4 regions of the Streptomyces sp. NPDC057287 genome follow, and region 2 is predicted to be linked to each of the others. Evidence: riboswitches for the same ligand, from Rfam matches in the RefSeq annotation. Region 2 holds a riboswitch; each other region holds the start of a gene.
The links. Region 2 has a riboswitch for cyclic di-AMP ahead of ACFUNE_RS31160 (transglycosylase SLT domain-containing protein). Riboswitches for the same ligand answer to the same signal wherever they lie in the genome.
Positions count from the first base shown of each region.

Region 1: another riboswitch for cyclic di-AMP. It lies ahead of ACFUNE_RS22270 (C40 family peptidase); the one in region 2 lies ahead of ACFUNE_RS31160 (transglycosylase SLT domain-containing protein).
Region 3: another riboswitch for cyclic di-AMP. It lies ahead of ACFUNE_RS30335 (transglycosylase family protein); the one in region 2 lies ahead of ACFUNE_RS31160 (transglycosylase SLT domain-containing protein).
Region 4: another riboswitch for cyclic di-AMP. It lies ahead of ACFUNE_RS18645 (M23 family metallopeptidase); the one in region 2 lies ahead of ACFUNE_RS31160 (transglycosylase SLT domain-containing protein).

Region 1 covers NZ_JBHUYV010000011.1:135,042-138,299, reverse strand. Annotated here, with positions in the region: gene ACFUNE_RS22280 (ATP-dependent Clp protease proteolytic subunit) at 60-695, shown strand; gene ACFUNE_RS22275 (hypothetical protein) at 703-1,011, shown strand; cyclic di-AMP (ydaO/yuaA leader) riboswitch at 1,376-1,548, shown strand; gene ACFUNE_RS22270 (C40 family peptidase) at 1,552-2,022, shown strand; gene ACFUNE_RS22265 (LysE family translocator) at 2,041-2,682, opposite strand; gene ACFUNE_RS22260 (LysR family transcriptional regulator) at 2,756-3,258, shown strand, end outside.
Region 2 covers NZ_JBHUYV010000020.1:129,848-133,105, reverse strand. Annotated here, with positions in the region: gene ACFUNE_RS31165 (hypothetical protein) at 330-560, opposite strand; cyclic di-AMP (ydaO/yuaA leader) riboswitch at 918-1,103, shown strand; gene ACFUNE_RS31160 (transglycosylase SLT domain-containing protein) at 1,108-1,965, shown strand; gene ACFUNE_RS31155 (hypothetical protein) at 2,177-2,737, shown strand; gene ACFUNE_RS31150 (SIS domain-containing protein) at 2,804-3,258, opposite strand, start outside.
Region 3 covers NZ_JBHUYV010000019.1:109,733-112,990, forward strand. Annotated here, with positions in the region: gene ACFUNE_RS30330 (transglycosylase family protein) at 65-1,045, shown strand; cyclic di-AMP (ydaO/yuaA leader) riboswitch at 1,367-1,507, shown strand; gene ACFUNE_RS30335 (transglycosylase family protein) at 1,508-2,203, shown strand; gene eno (phosphopyruvate hydratase) at 2,522-3,258, shown strand, end outside.
Region 4 covers NZ_JBHUYV010000008.1:356,315-359,572, reverse strand. Annotated here, with positions in the region: gene ACFUNE_RS18650 (aldo/keto reductase) at 1-508, opposite strand, end outside; gene ACFUNE_RS18645 (M23 family metallopeptidase) at 663-1,703, opposite strand; cyclic di-AMP (ydaO/yuaA leader) riboswitch at 1,715-1,867, opposite strand; gene ACFUNE_RS18640 (PP2C family protein-serine/threonine phosphatase) at 2,101-3,258, opposite strand, start outside.

The DNA.
Region 1 (3,258 bases), on a different contig from region 2:
TTTTACGTACGAGTCGCACCGGTTCGCTCCTGCTGAGGATTCCGAGGAAAGGCATCGTCATGTTCCGACCCGCCGCCCGCCACGTCCTGCCCGAGTTCACCGAGCGCACCGCATACGGATCCCGGAGCACGGACCCGTACTCGAAGCTGCTGTCCGAACGGATCGTCTTCCTCGGCACACCGGTCGACGACACCGCGGCGACCGATCTGATCGCACAGTTCATGTACCTGGAGCACGCGGACCCCGACCGGTCCCTCTCCCTCTACATCAACTCGCCGGGCGGCTCCTTCGGCGCGATGACGGCGATCTACGACACCATGCGCTTCCTCGCCTGCGAGGTGGAGACGTTCTGTCTCGGCCAGGCCGGTTCCAGCGCAGCGGTACTGCTCGCGGCCGGCGCTCCGGGACACCGACATGCCCTGCCGGGCGCCCGGGTAGTCATTCAGCAACCCGCCCTGGACGAGCCGGTGCAGGGGCAGCCCTCCGATCTTGAGATCAGGGCCCGTGAGTTGACGCGCGAGCGCGAGCTGCTCACGGACATGCTGGCCCGTCACACGGGTCGCTCCACGAGGGAGATCAGCGCCGACATCGAACGGGACACCATCCTCGACGCCCCGGCCGCCCTGGCGTTCGGACTGGTGGACCACGTCGTGGAGAACCGCACGCCGTCCCAGCCGCCGCATCCCGCGAGGTGAACGCCAGATGCTCCCACCCCAGCTCCCGCCGCTTCCCGCACTGACCCGCGCGGAGGCCGAGTTCATCGACTGCTACCTGGAAGTGCTCGACCAGCTCGGCCGCATCAATCCCGCCCGGAGCAGCGACACGTACGGAGCGCTCCGGGCGGCTCAGGCCCTCGCGTCCCGGGCCACCGCCCTCCGCGACGCGCTCGTACTGATGCACGACCGGGGTGAGTCACAGATCCACGCGGACACCCTGGCCAGGGCGCTGCGACTGCTGGACGGCGAGCGCCGCGCGGGGCGCGTCGCCGTGCCTCCCGCCTCGACGGGCTGAGCGGTCCAGCCGTCCGGCTCGGCAAGGGACCGCTCCTTCGGCGCTCCTTTCCGACACGCCCGGCGGGCCGATGAGTTTTTCTCGCTCGTTCGGCGTAGAAGCTCCCCCGCCCGAGGGACAGCCCAACTTGCGCAACGGACGCGGACGCTGAACGGAATGCATCGTTCCGCTGCTGGTACGCGGCTGGTCGGACCCGGCCGTCACGGCTCGCGGCCGGGTGCGTCCACCCGATCGGATCAGTCGTGACGACTCTCACATATCGCTACTTCAACCAGGAAATCCGGCAGTGCGTGCGTAAAGATCCCTGGGACGACAAGCCCCCGCCACCGCGGCGGGGCGGTCCGGGCGGACGCCGAGTCCTGCCGCTGTCCGGATGCCTGGTCGACAGAAGTGGATCGGCAGGAGTGGAGGACCCGAGCACAACGGGCCGACCGGAGATCCGGGCGGCCCTCGGGGTGAAGCCGCTTCGCGCGGCCGGGCAACTTCGCCAGCCCGAACCCGACAGGTCATCCTTCACAGGCGGCTGACGAAGGGTTGCGCATGACTGCGCAGGTTCATGTCCCGTCTCTGTTCGCCCGGGTCGGCACGGCCTCGGCTCTGACATTCGCCGTAGGCACCACCGTGCTGGCCCCCGGTTTCGTGAGCGACGCCGAGGCCGCCACCCGATCGGCGACGGCACTCAAGGTCGCCGCTTCGAAGAAGGGGGCGCCCTACAGATGGGGTGCCACAGGCCCTCACCGGTTCGACTGCTCCGGCCTCACGCTCTACTCGTTCAAGAAAGCGGGCAAGAAACTACCCCGCACGGCCCAGCAGCAGTACAACAAGACCCGCCATATCTCCAGGTCGCAGCGGAAACGCGGCGACCTGGTCTTTTTCCACGCGGGCCGCAGTGTGTACCACGTCGGCATCTACGCCGGCAGCGGGAAGATCTGGCACTCACCGAAGACCGGGGCCGTGGTCCGGCTGGAGAAGATCTGGTCCGGCAGCGTCTGGTACGGGAGGGTCCGCTGACCCTCCCTCCCGCCAGGTTCAGCGCAGCAGGGGCCCTGCCACCAGCACGAGTCCCAGTGCGGTGAGCGCCGTGCCGCTGCCGCCCTCGATCGCACGGGCGGCACGCGGCCGGCGCAGCCACCGGCCCAGGCGGTCCACCAGGAGGGCCACGGCCGGGAACCAGACGAGCGCGAGCAGCACGACCACCGAAGCGAGCAGCAGGGTTCTGGGCAAGGGCGGCTGTCCGTCGGGAACGAACTGGGGCAGCAGGCTCAGGAAGAGGACGGGCGCCTTCGGGTTCAGGGCGTTGGTCAGGAAGCCCTGGCGCAGCGAACGCCGGAGCCCCGGCCGCGCTCCGCCCCCGTCCTCCACTTCGGCACCCGGGCCGGCGGCGGCCCGCCGCCGCATCGCGAACAGGCCGCTGAGGCCCAGGTAGAGCACGTACGCGCCGCCGAGCAGCTGAACGGTACGGAAGAGGACGGGCATCGTCACGAGCACGGCGGCGAGTCCGGCGACGGCCAGGGCGGTGTGCACCACGAGTCCTCCGGCGACTCCGACCGCGGTGGCCAGCCCGGACCGGCGGGATACGAGCGCGTTGCGTACGACCACGGTGAAGTCGGCGCCGGGCAGCGCCACCATTCCCGCGGCCACGGCGACGAAGGCGAGCAGTTGTGCGTCCATGGGGTACACCCTGACCGCACGAGCCCTTTAGCGTGTACTTGCAATCTTCTTGGTCTGCCAAAAGGAACGCTTAATGTACGACCCGACACGGCTGGCCGCACTGGTGGCGGTGGCCGAGGCAGGCTCCATCACGCGGGCCGCCGCCCGGCTCGGTTACACCGCGCCCGCACTCTCGCAGCAGCTGGCCAAGCTCGAACGGGAAGCGGGGGCAGCTCTCCTCGTCCGTCACCACCGGGGGGCGCGGCTGACGGCCGCCGGTGAGCTGCTGGCGGGGCGGGCGCGCCGTGTTCTGGACGAGATGGACCAGGCACGGCACGAGCTGGCCCGGCTCGCGGGGCTGTCGGGCGGCCGGTTGCGGGTCGGCACGTTCGTGACGGCCGGGATCCACCTGCTTCCGCCGGTGCTCACCGCGTTCCGACGCGCCCACCCCGACGTGGAGCTGACCGTCACCGACTACGAGCCTCCCGCAGGGGTCGCCGCCGTGGCGGCGGGTGACGTGGACCTGGCGCTGACGCATGCGTACGAGCCGGCGGCAGCCGCGCCGATGCCGGCGGGGCTGTCCGCCGAGCCACTGCT
Region 2 (3,258 bases):
CCCTGTCCGCTACGGGACGGGGAGGAGCGTGCCCGTGGTGGAGCGGGACTCGATGTCGCGGTGCGCCCGCTCCGCGTCCCGCAGCGGGTAGCGCCCTCCGACACCGGAGGCGTGGCCATCCTGATGTCCACCGGCCGGACCGCCCATCTGGAGGCCGCGCCGGACACGTCGCCGGACCTGCTGCGCGCCACGGGCGCGCCGGCGCTCTCCCCCGAGGTCCGACCGTAGGGGTCTGACGCACGGGCGCGTCTCCGGCCGGGCGCGCCGCGGTCTGCCGGCGGCCCCTCCCGGCCCCGCCCCCCTTCCGGGGCGCCGCCCACCCCTTCCGCTCAGTGCGGACTCCAGCTGAGCTTGCCGCCTCCCACCCACCTGACGGACGCCGGGTCGTCGAGGTCGTGGACCGGGACACCGGCCGCGGCGGCGGCGATCAGGACGTCCGTCATGGCGGTCGCGCTCCCGATCACCTCCCCGTCGATCTCCACGATGCGGAAGGGCGGGTCGCCCGGCTGGACGGGCAGGACGGTGATCCGGGGGGTGGGGGCGTAAGGGCTCTCGGTCATAGGCGGATCGGTTCCACGCCGACGCCCCGGGTACGCCTGCAGACATCATCCGTGAGTCAAATGCCCGTTTTAGAACGTTTTTAGAAATTAATCCCGTAATCCATAAAAGGCCATTTCGTGGGACCTGGCCCCCTTCGCTCGGGCGCAAATCGCCCGAATCGGACTCCGTGACCAGGGTCACCTCCGGCGCCCCGGACGCGGGTGTGCGGCAGTCGGTTCCCTTCTGCGCCAAGAGAAATGAATGACGCGGTGTGGGGTGGATTACATGAATTCCCGTGAATCGATCTTGCGGATGAATTGTGATCACTCCGCCAGGCTTGTTCCTTTCCCTATTTCTCGCCTACGGTCACCATCACTCCGGGCGGAACGCCGAATCCTGCCGCCGTCCGGTTACCCGACCACTTCTCGTACGGCAGGAGCGGGGGACCCAAGTAAGCGCCGATCCGGTTTCCGGAGCGGCTCGGGGTGAAGTCGCATTCACATGCGGCCGGGCATCTCCAGCTCGAACCCGACAGCTCACTTCGCAGGCGACGGAGAGGAATTCAGCATGCCCGAAAACGGTAAGCACCGTCGTTCCAGGACCACTTCGCTCACCCGCGGCATCATCGCCGTGAGCACGGGTGGAGCCGCCCTGGCCCTTCCCCTGATCGGTGCGACCGGCGCCTTCGCCGCCCCGGCCCAGCCCGCCGCCGTGGAAAAGGCCGCAACGTCGACTGCTGTGTCCGGCAAGGGAATTGCCGCGCAGAAGTCCAAGTCCACCACCTATTCCGTCGTCCTGGGTGACACCCTGGCCAAGATCGCTCGCGAGCATTCCGTGAGCGGTGGCTGGAAGGCCCTGTACAAGGACAACGAGAAGGTCGTCGGCGGAAACCCCGACCTCATTCACCCCGGCCTGAAGATCACTATCGGCGCCAAGGGCGGGAACAAGTCCGCGGACAAGGCCGAGAAGGCCGAATCCAAGGCTTCCGACCGTGCCGAGAAGAGCGCCGACCGCGCCGACCGTTCGGAGCGCACGAGCACCTCGCTCGCCGCCGAGGGCGCTCCCGCCGCCGAAGCCGCTCCCGCGGCCGAGCCGGCCTCGTACACGAACGACCTCGACGGCTGGATCAAGGAGTCGCTGGCCGTCATGGCCGAGCACGGCATCCCCGGCACCTACGAGGGCATCCACCGCAACATCATCCGCGAGTCCGCGGGTGACCCGCAGGCCATCAACGACTGGGACATCAACGCGATCAACGGCGTCCCGTCGAAGGGCCTGCTGCAGGTCATCGACCCGACCTTCCAGGCCTACCACGTGCCCGGTACGTCGATGGACAGCTACGACCCGGTCGCCAACATCACGGCCGCGTGCAACTACGCCGCGGACAGGTACGGCTCGATCGACAACGTCTTCGGTGCCTACTGAGTCCTCATGGACGCGGGTCCTCCGACGCACGGGCGTGTGACGGAGGGCCAGAACTGACGGGTGGTACGGGTTCGGCGGAACCCGTACCACCCGTCTTTCGTGTCCGGGGGCCCATGTCGCGTCGCCGCAGCGCAGGCCGGCGCCCCCGCGACAGGCCGGTCGGAGTACGGCTGACTGGTCTCGTACAGGTTCGTCGTCCATACTGCCCGCCGTGGAGCAGCGCATAGATTCGAACGACAAGCCCGAGTTCGCCGCGGGGACAGACCCGGCGTACGTCCCCGGCCTGACGGCCCCTGCCCCCGCGCGGACGGAGGCGGAGGCGGCAGCGGAGAAGGCGGAGCCCGAGGGGGCCCCGGCGGCCGATGTCGCGGACGCTCCCGCCGAGGGGGCGGCCGTGGACGGTCCCACGGCCGCCGGCGCCGCGATCCCGGAGCACGGGGCCGAACCGGTCGACCGGGCCGACCCGGACGGCGAGGACGCCGGAGGCGGGGACGGCCCCGTCTTCGAGGTCAGCGACCGGCGCGGGTCCATCAGGGTGGACGCCGAGGGCGTCCGGTTCCGGCTCGACGACCAGGAGGCGGAGTTCGACTGGTCCGAGATCGGCGCGGTCGAAGTCAAGACCGGCCGTTTCGGACGCCGGTTCACCGTGACGGTGCACCTGTCGAGCCGCCGGTGGTTCAACGCCGAGGTCGAGGCCGGATCCCGGGGCGACCTCAAGGGGTGGACGGCGGAACTCGACGAGGTGCTCGACGCCTACTTCGAAGAGGCCTGACCTCCGCGTCCACGGCCGCACACCGGGCTGCTCGCCGGCCCGGTGTCCGGCATGCCGTGACGGGCTTCAGCCTCCGGCCACCGCGCCGAGCACCACGGACCGCGTCAGATGACGCGGCAGGTCGGGGTCGAGCCCACGGGCCTCCGCGCGGGCGATCGCCAGCCGCTGGACCCGGACCAGATCGGCCAGCGGGTCCAGGCCGCTCTCCACCCAACGGGCCCCGGTCGCCAGCACCTGCTCGCGGAGCCCCTCCGGAGCGGTGCCGAACATCCAGGTCGCCGTCCCGGCCGTGGCGATGCTGATGGGGCCGTGGCGGTATTCCATCGCCGGATACGACTCCGTCCAGGAGAGTGACGCCTCCTTCATCTTCAGCGCCGCCTCGTTCGCCAGCCCGACGGTCCAGCCGCGTCCCAGGAAGCTGAACTGGGTGCATTCCAGGAGCCCTTCGGGAAGCGGCTCCGCCAGTGCGGTCTCCGCGTCCCGTACGGCGTCCTCGGTGTGCAGTCCGAGATGGGCGCGGA
Region 3 (3,258 bases), on a different contig from region 2:
CGAGTAGGGCTAGGTTCACCCCTCGACTCACCCGTCACATGTCAGTCACACGGAAGGCAATCCCATGGGCTCCGCGAACGGCAGACACCGTCGCCCTCGTCAGGCACCCGCCATCGTCGTCGCCGCAGGCGTCACCGGATCGGCCATCGCCATTCCGCTGCTCGGTGCGGGCGGCGCGCAGGCCGCCGACGCGACGACCTGGGACAGGGTCGCCGAATGCGAGAGCGGCGGCATGTGGAGTGCCGACCTCGGCAACGGCTACTACGGCGGCCTGCAGTTCTCGCAGGACACGTGGTCGGCCTACGGCGGCACGTCGTACGCGTCCCGCGCCGACCTGGCGAGCCGCTCGCAGCAGATAGCGGTCGCGGAGAAGGTCCTGGACGACAAGGGCCCGCAGGCGTGGCCCAGCTGCGCGGTGATCTCCGGCCTCGCCCTGGACGGGACGCTGCCGGGAGTCGACCCGGGCGGCGAGCCGTCCGCCGAGCCCTCGGACACCGCGACCCCGTCCGAGACCCCCTCGTCCGAAGCGACGGACCCGGCGGACGACGCCGACGAGAAGGACGGCTCGGGCGCGAAGGGCGAGGCGAAGGGGAACGCCTCCGACGACACCGCGGACAGGACCGGCGGGACCGGCGAGGCCGGCACGTCGCCGTCCGCCACGCCGTCCCCCGAGGCCTCCGGGTCGTCCGGCACCTCGAAGGACGACGGGGCGAAGAACGGGAAGCACCGCGGCACCCCGGCCCCCGAGGCCGGCACGGAGACGGGCGCCGGTGACGGGCGCGAGTCCGGCCGCCACGCCTCGCGGGGCGACGCCGGCGCGCGGCAGGGCGGCGAGGGGACGTACACCGTCCGCGAGGGCGACAACCTCTGGGCGATCGCCGACGCGCAGGAGCTTCGCGGCGGCTGGACCGCGCTCTACGAGGCCAACAAGGACGAGCTGGGCTCCGACCCGGACCTGATCCTTCCGGGCCAGGACCTGGACCTCGGCCTCGGCCTCGGGACGGACGCGCAGGACACCCAGGCGGAGGACGCCGCCGTCAACTGATCAAAAGCGGGAAAACACCCCGAAAACAGGGGCAGTTAAGAGGCCTATGTCCACTTATGCGTAAGTGAGACATGGGTCTCTTTGCGTCAACTGCCGTGCCCCGTCCGTCCGGTCCGTCCATATTGGCTCCGACCTGCGAAAACGGCCCCCAAGGCCGGACCGTTACGCGCTGATTAGCCGTTATGTCCATCTTTGAATGTGGGGGTTGCGTGTGTTTACGGTCGGAGCCGCTCGCACCGCGGGCACCTTCGACCGTCACGCCGAATCCTGCCGTCGGTCGGGGGGAACGACGCGTAAAGCGCCGTAGGCAGGAGCGGGGGACCCAGGTAAGTGCCGGAACCCGGCCGTCGGACGACGGGCGGGGGAACGGCTAGGGGTGAAGTGGTCCGCGGGAGCGGGTCACCGGGCAACTCACAGGCCCGAACCCGACAGCTCACCTCGTAGGCGTCGGTGAGGAGAACCATGCTGCTTTCCAGCAAGGGCAAGCACCGTCGCCCGTCCAAGGCCGTCCGTATCGCGACCCTGGCCGGTGTCACCGGTGCTGCCGTCGCCGTGCCGCTCATGGGCGCGACCGGTGCCTCCGCCGCCTCCGTCGACACCTGGGACGCCGTCGCCCAGTGCGAGTCCGGTGGCAACTGGTCCATCAACACCGGTAACGGCTACTACGGCGGCCTGCAGTTCTCGGCCTCCAGCTGGGCAGCCGCGGGCGGCACGCAGTACGCCGCCCGTGCCGACCTGGCCACCAAGGGCCAGCAGATAGCCGCCGCCGAGAAGCTCCTGGACCTCCAGGGTCCGGGCGCCTGGTCCTGTGCCGGTGCCGGCGGGCTGACGAACGACGGTGTGGACCCGGGTGTCGACACCGGCTCCGGCCAGAGCGCCGACAAGGCCGAGACGAAGGCCCAGCCGGAGCGCAAGGCCGAGCAGCCCACCACGCGCAGCGAGAAGCGCACGGCCCCCGAGAAGACCGTCACCACCCCGACCGGCAAGAAGGTCGAGAAGGGTGACGGCGAGTACAAGGTGAAGGCCGGCGACACCCTCAGCAAGATCGCCGACGCGAAGAAGGTCAAGGGCGGCTGGGCGAAGCTGTTCAAGCTGAACGACGACATCGTCGACGACGCCGACATGATCTTCCCGGGTCAGCAGCTCCACCTGAAGTAGTCGGAAGCGGTCCGGGGTCCCCCTCCTGCCCCGGCGGCCCGGCCCGGCGCGCAGACCCCCCGCGCGCCGGGCCGCGGTCGTGTCCGGCACCTGCCGAACGGGTGCCGGTGCGGGCCCGCCGTCGGGGTGAGCGTTCAACTGTTGTGGTTACCCACCAGTAGAATTCTGGACCTTTGCCCGGAATGCAGGCCCTTGGGTCCTTTTTCGTCCCAGGGGACGGGCGGACGGCCGACGGAGCGGGCCGGGCCGGTTAGGCTCGTGGCGCAAGGCCACAGTGACCCTGCACAACCAGTGTCAGATCCCAGAAGGAGATGCCTCGTGCCGTCCATCGACGTCGTCGTAGCCAGGGAAATCCTCGACTCCCGGGGCAACCCCACGGTCGAGGTCGAGGTTGGCCTCGACGACGGCAGCACGGGACGTGCTGCTGTTCCGTCCGGCGCCTCCACCGGTGCGTTCGAGGCCATTGAGCTTCGCGACGGTGACCCCAACCGCTACCAGGGCAAGGGCGTCGAGAAGGCCGTCCTCGCCGTGATCGAGCAGATCGGCCCGGAGCTCGTCGGTTACGACGCCACCGAGCAGCGCCTCATCGACCAGGCGATGTTCGACCTGGACGCGACCGAGAACAAGGGCTCCCTCGGCGCCAACGCCATCCTCGGTGTCTCGCTGGCCGTGGCGCACGCCGCGTCCGAGGCCTCCGACCTCCCGCTGTTCCGCTACCTCGGCGGCCCGAACGCGCACCTGCTGCCCGTTCCGATGATGAACATCCTGAACGGCGGCTCGCACGCCGACTCCAACGTGGACATCCAGGAGTTCATGATCGCGCCGATCGGCGCCGAGTCCTTCTCCGAAGCCCTTCGCTGGGGCGCGGAGATCTACCACACCCTGAAGAAGGTCCTGAAGACCAAGGGCCTGTCCACCGGTCTCGGTGACGAGGGCGGCTTCGCCCCCAACCTCGAGTCCAACCGTGCCGCCCTCGACCTCATCCTCGAGGCCATCAAGGAGGCCGGTTACGTCCCCGGCCGTGACATCGGGCTCGCGCTCGACGTCGCCGCGTC
Region 4 (3,258 bases), on a different contig from region 2:
CGGAGAAGTCCAGGGACGCCCTGAGCCGCTCGGGGCTGATGTTGGAGGCGGCGATCTCCCGCACCGTGCCGGCCTTCACCAGCTGGTCGAGGGCGGTGATGATCTCCTCGACGGGGACGTTCTCGTCGTCGAAGTGCGTGTAGTAGAGATCGATGTGGTCGGTGCCGAGCCTGCGCAGCGAGGCCTCGGCCGCCGCCTTGATCGTGGTGGGCGACAGCCCCTTGTACGCCGGATGGGCGCCGACCTTGGTGGCGACGACGATGTCGTCGCGGCGGGAGCGTGCCTTCAGCCACTTGCCGATGAGGGTCTCGGACTCGCCGCCCTCGTTGCCCGGGATCCAGGCGGAGTAGGAGTCGGCGGTGTCGATGAAGTTGCCGCCGGCCGCCGCGTACGCGTCGAGGACGGCGAAGGTCCGGTCCTCGTCGGCCGTCCAGCCGAAGACGTTGCCGCCGAGAGCGAGAGGGAAGACCTTGAGGCTCGAAGTGCCGAGCGGGCGCAGAGAAGTCATACCCGGGATCAACCAGCGGACGGAGGTGCCTATTCCGCTTCGCGGGCCGCTTCCCGCACGTGCCCGGGTCCGGAGAGCCCCGCCGGCCGGAGAGACCGGCGGCCCTGACGTCGGGGGGTCGTGCGTCAGGGCCGCCGGGGTTCCGGTGCCTGGATCAGATCGAGAGGCCCTTGCCGCGGAGCCAGCTCATCGGGTCGACGCCCGAGCCGTCCGCGGTGTGGATCTCCAGGTGGAGGTGCGGGCCGGTCACGTTGCCGGTGGCACCGACGCGGCCGATGGTGTCGCCGGTGCTGACCTTCTGTCCGGCGGTGACATCCATCGAGGACTGGTGGCAGTACCAGACCTCCGTGCCGTCATCGAGCTCCAGGACCGTGCGGTAGCCGTACGAGCCGGACCAGCCCGCCGACTTCACCGTGCCGCTGTGCACGGCCTTGACCGGCGTGCCGGTCGGAGCCGCGAAGTCCAGGCCGGTGTGGTGGCCGGAGGACCACATCGAACCGGACTGCCCGAAGGTCGAGGTGATGGTGTACGAGGAGGTCGGGACGGCGTAGCTGGCGGCGAGCTTGGCGAGGCGCTCGGCCTCAGCCTTCTTCTTCGCCGCCTCCTCCGCCGCCTTCTTCTCCGCGGCGACCTCGGCCTCGGCGTCGCTCTGCTGCTTCGCGGCCTGGGCCGCGGCCGCTTCGGCCGCCGCCTGCTCCTGGGCGGCCTTGGCCTCGGCCTCGGCTCCGGCCGACTGCTGCTCGGCCTGCTGGAGGATGCGTGCGCGCAGGGCCTCGCCCGCGTCGGTGGTGCCCTGCTCGGCCTCGGCGGCGGTGATACCGGCCGTGGTGAGCGGGGAGGACGCCGCGACCGTCCCGTGGTCCGAGTCGGAGTCGCCGGCCATGAAGGCACCCACGCCGGGAAGGGACTTGGCGTCGGGGAGATTGTCCGCGATGGAATCGGGAAGAGAGATGGAGACCGGCGGCTTGCTCTGCGCGGTGGCCATGCCGCCCGCACCGACGGCCGCGATGACGCCGACGCCGAGGACGGTGGAGCTACGGGCCAGACCGCGCTGCTTGGCTACGCGATGCCGGCCGCGTACGGGACGGATGGACTCCTCTGTGGGGTTCCATTCCTCCCAAGTCCTGTCCTCATCACCGAAGCTTCCGGTCCTGAAGGATGACGGGGCCTCGGGGGCAGGCTGGTTGGACGCCACGTGGGCGCGCTCCTTTCCTTCCTTCTCGCCTACCGGGTTAGCTGACGGGTTCGGAGCAGGAAGGTCTCCTACGGGCCCCTTCGTCTCTCGCGAGACACAGGTGCCCGATTCACCCCATGTAGGTGGTTCCCCGGTTCCCTTGCGGAATTCGGCGCTGCGCACGGTGCCGTCTCTTGCGACGGCAGGTACAACCGCGCTGCGTTATCGAACGTTAATAGACACCCGGGCCCGATTCCAAGCTGTTCCCACAGATCGTTCACGACTCCGGCCTGGACTTTCAGGGGTCAAACGGGCGCAAACGGGCGACTTGAGCCCACCTGATTCGGCCAGCACTTTCTGACTGTGCGTCAAATGTTATGCGGAGCGGGGTCCTTCGACTACGGACGGTCGCAACCGGTCATTCACTGTCCCGCCCCACAATCTTCACCGTCGTCCGCCGCTCCTGCTGCCCCCGGGAAGGTCGGCCGACGGCGAGGAGCGCCAGGTCGTCGGTCGAGCGGCCGCCGGTGTGCAGCCGTACGTCGTCGGTGAGTGCGGACAGCAGTTCCTCGGGCCCGGGGAAGAGCCGGCCGCGCAGCCGGGCCGCCGGGTCGTAGAAGACGCCGTTCGCGTCCCGCGCCTCGGAGAGGCCGTCGGTGAACGCCAGGAACGTCGCCCCCGCCGGAAGCGCCCACTCGTCCGACCGGTCCGGCCACGCGTCCAGCCCCATACCCAGCGGCAGCGCGGGCGCGGTCGGAGCCAGCACGTCGAGCGCCCCGTCCGCGTGCAGCACGAGCGGCTCCGGATGGCCGCGGTTGACGACCCGCAGGGTGTCCGAACCGGCAGGGATCTCCGCGAGGACGGCGGTGACGAACCCCTCCATGGAATCGAGGCCGCCCCGCCGGGAGCCCTCACGGGCCAGCGCCCGCTCCAGCCGCTGGACCACGCCCTCCAGCGACAGCTCCTGCTCGGCGGCCTCCCGGAAGGCGCCGATCACGACGGCCACGGCCGCCACGGCGTCCAGCCCCTTGCCCCGCACGTCCCCGACCACCAGGCGGACACCGAAGGGCGTGTCCGCGACGGCGAAGAGGTCACCGCCGACGAACTCGTCCGCCTGCGCGGCCTCGTACCGCGCCGCGATGTGCAGCCCGCCGATCCGGGACTCCGGGACCGGGAGCACCGCACGCATCGCGGTCTCGGCGACGAACCGGGCCGAGGCGAGCTGCTCGTTGCCGCGGTGCACGACGCGGTTGATCACGAGGGACAGGGCCACGACGGTCATCAGCGTGAGCAGGTCGGTGACCGGCGCGACCCTGAACAGCACACCGTCCGAGAGCCGGATGGCGAGCACGATCAGGACCGCGGCGAGCCCGATGCGGACGGTGCTGCTCAGCGAGAAGAACGGGGCGGCGACGAGCGCGGCGGCGGCGAAGAGCGGGACGGCGGTGACCTCGGACGGCGTACCGAGGTCGAAGGCCACCCCGGCACAGATCAGCAGGGCGGGCAGCGCACGCACGAACCGTCGCGAACGGAAGCTCCTGGGAGCGCCCCGTCGCCGTCCGTCCCGCTTGCCCAC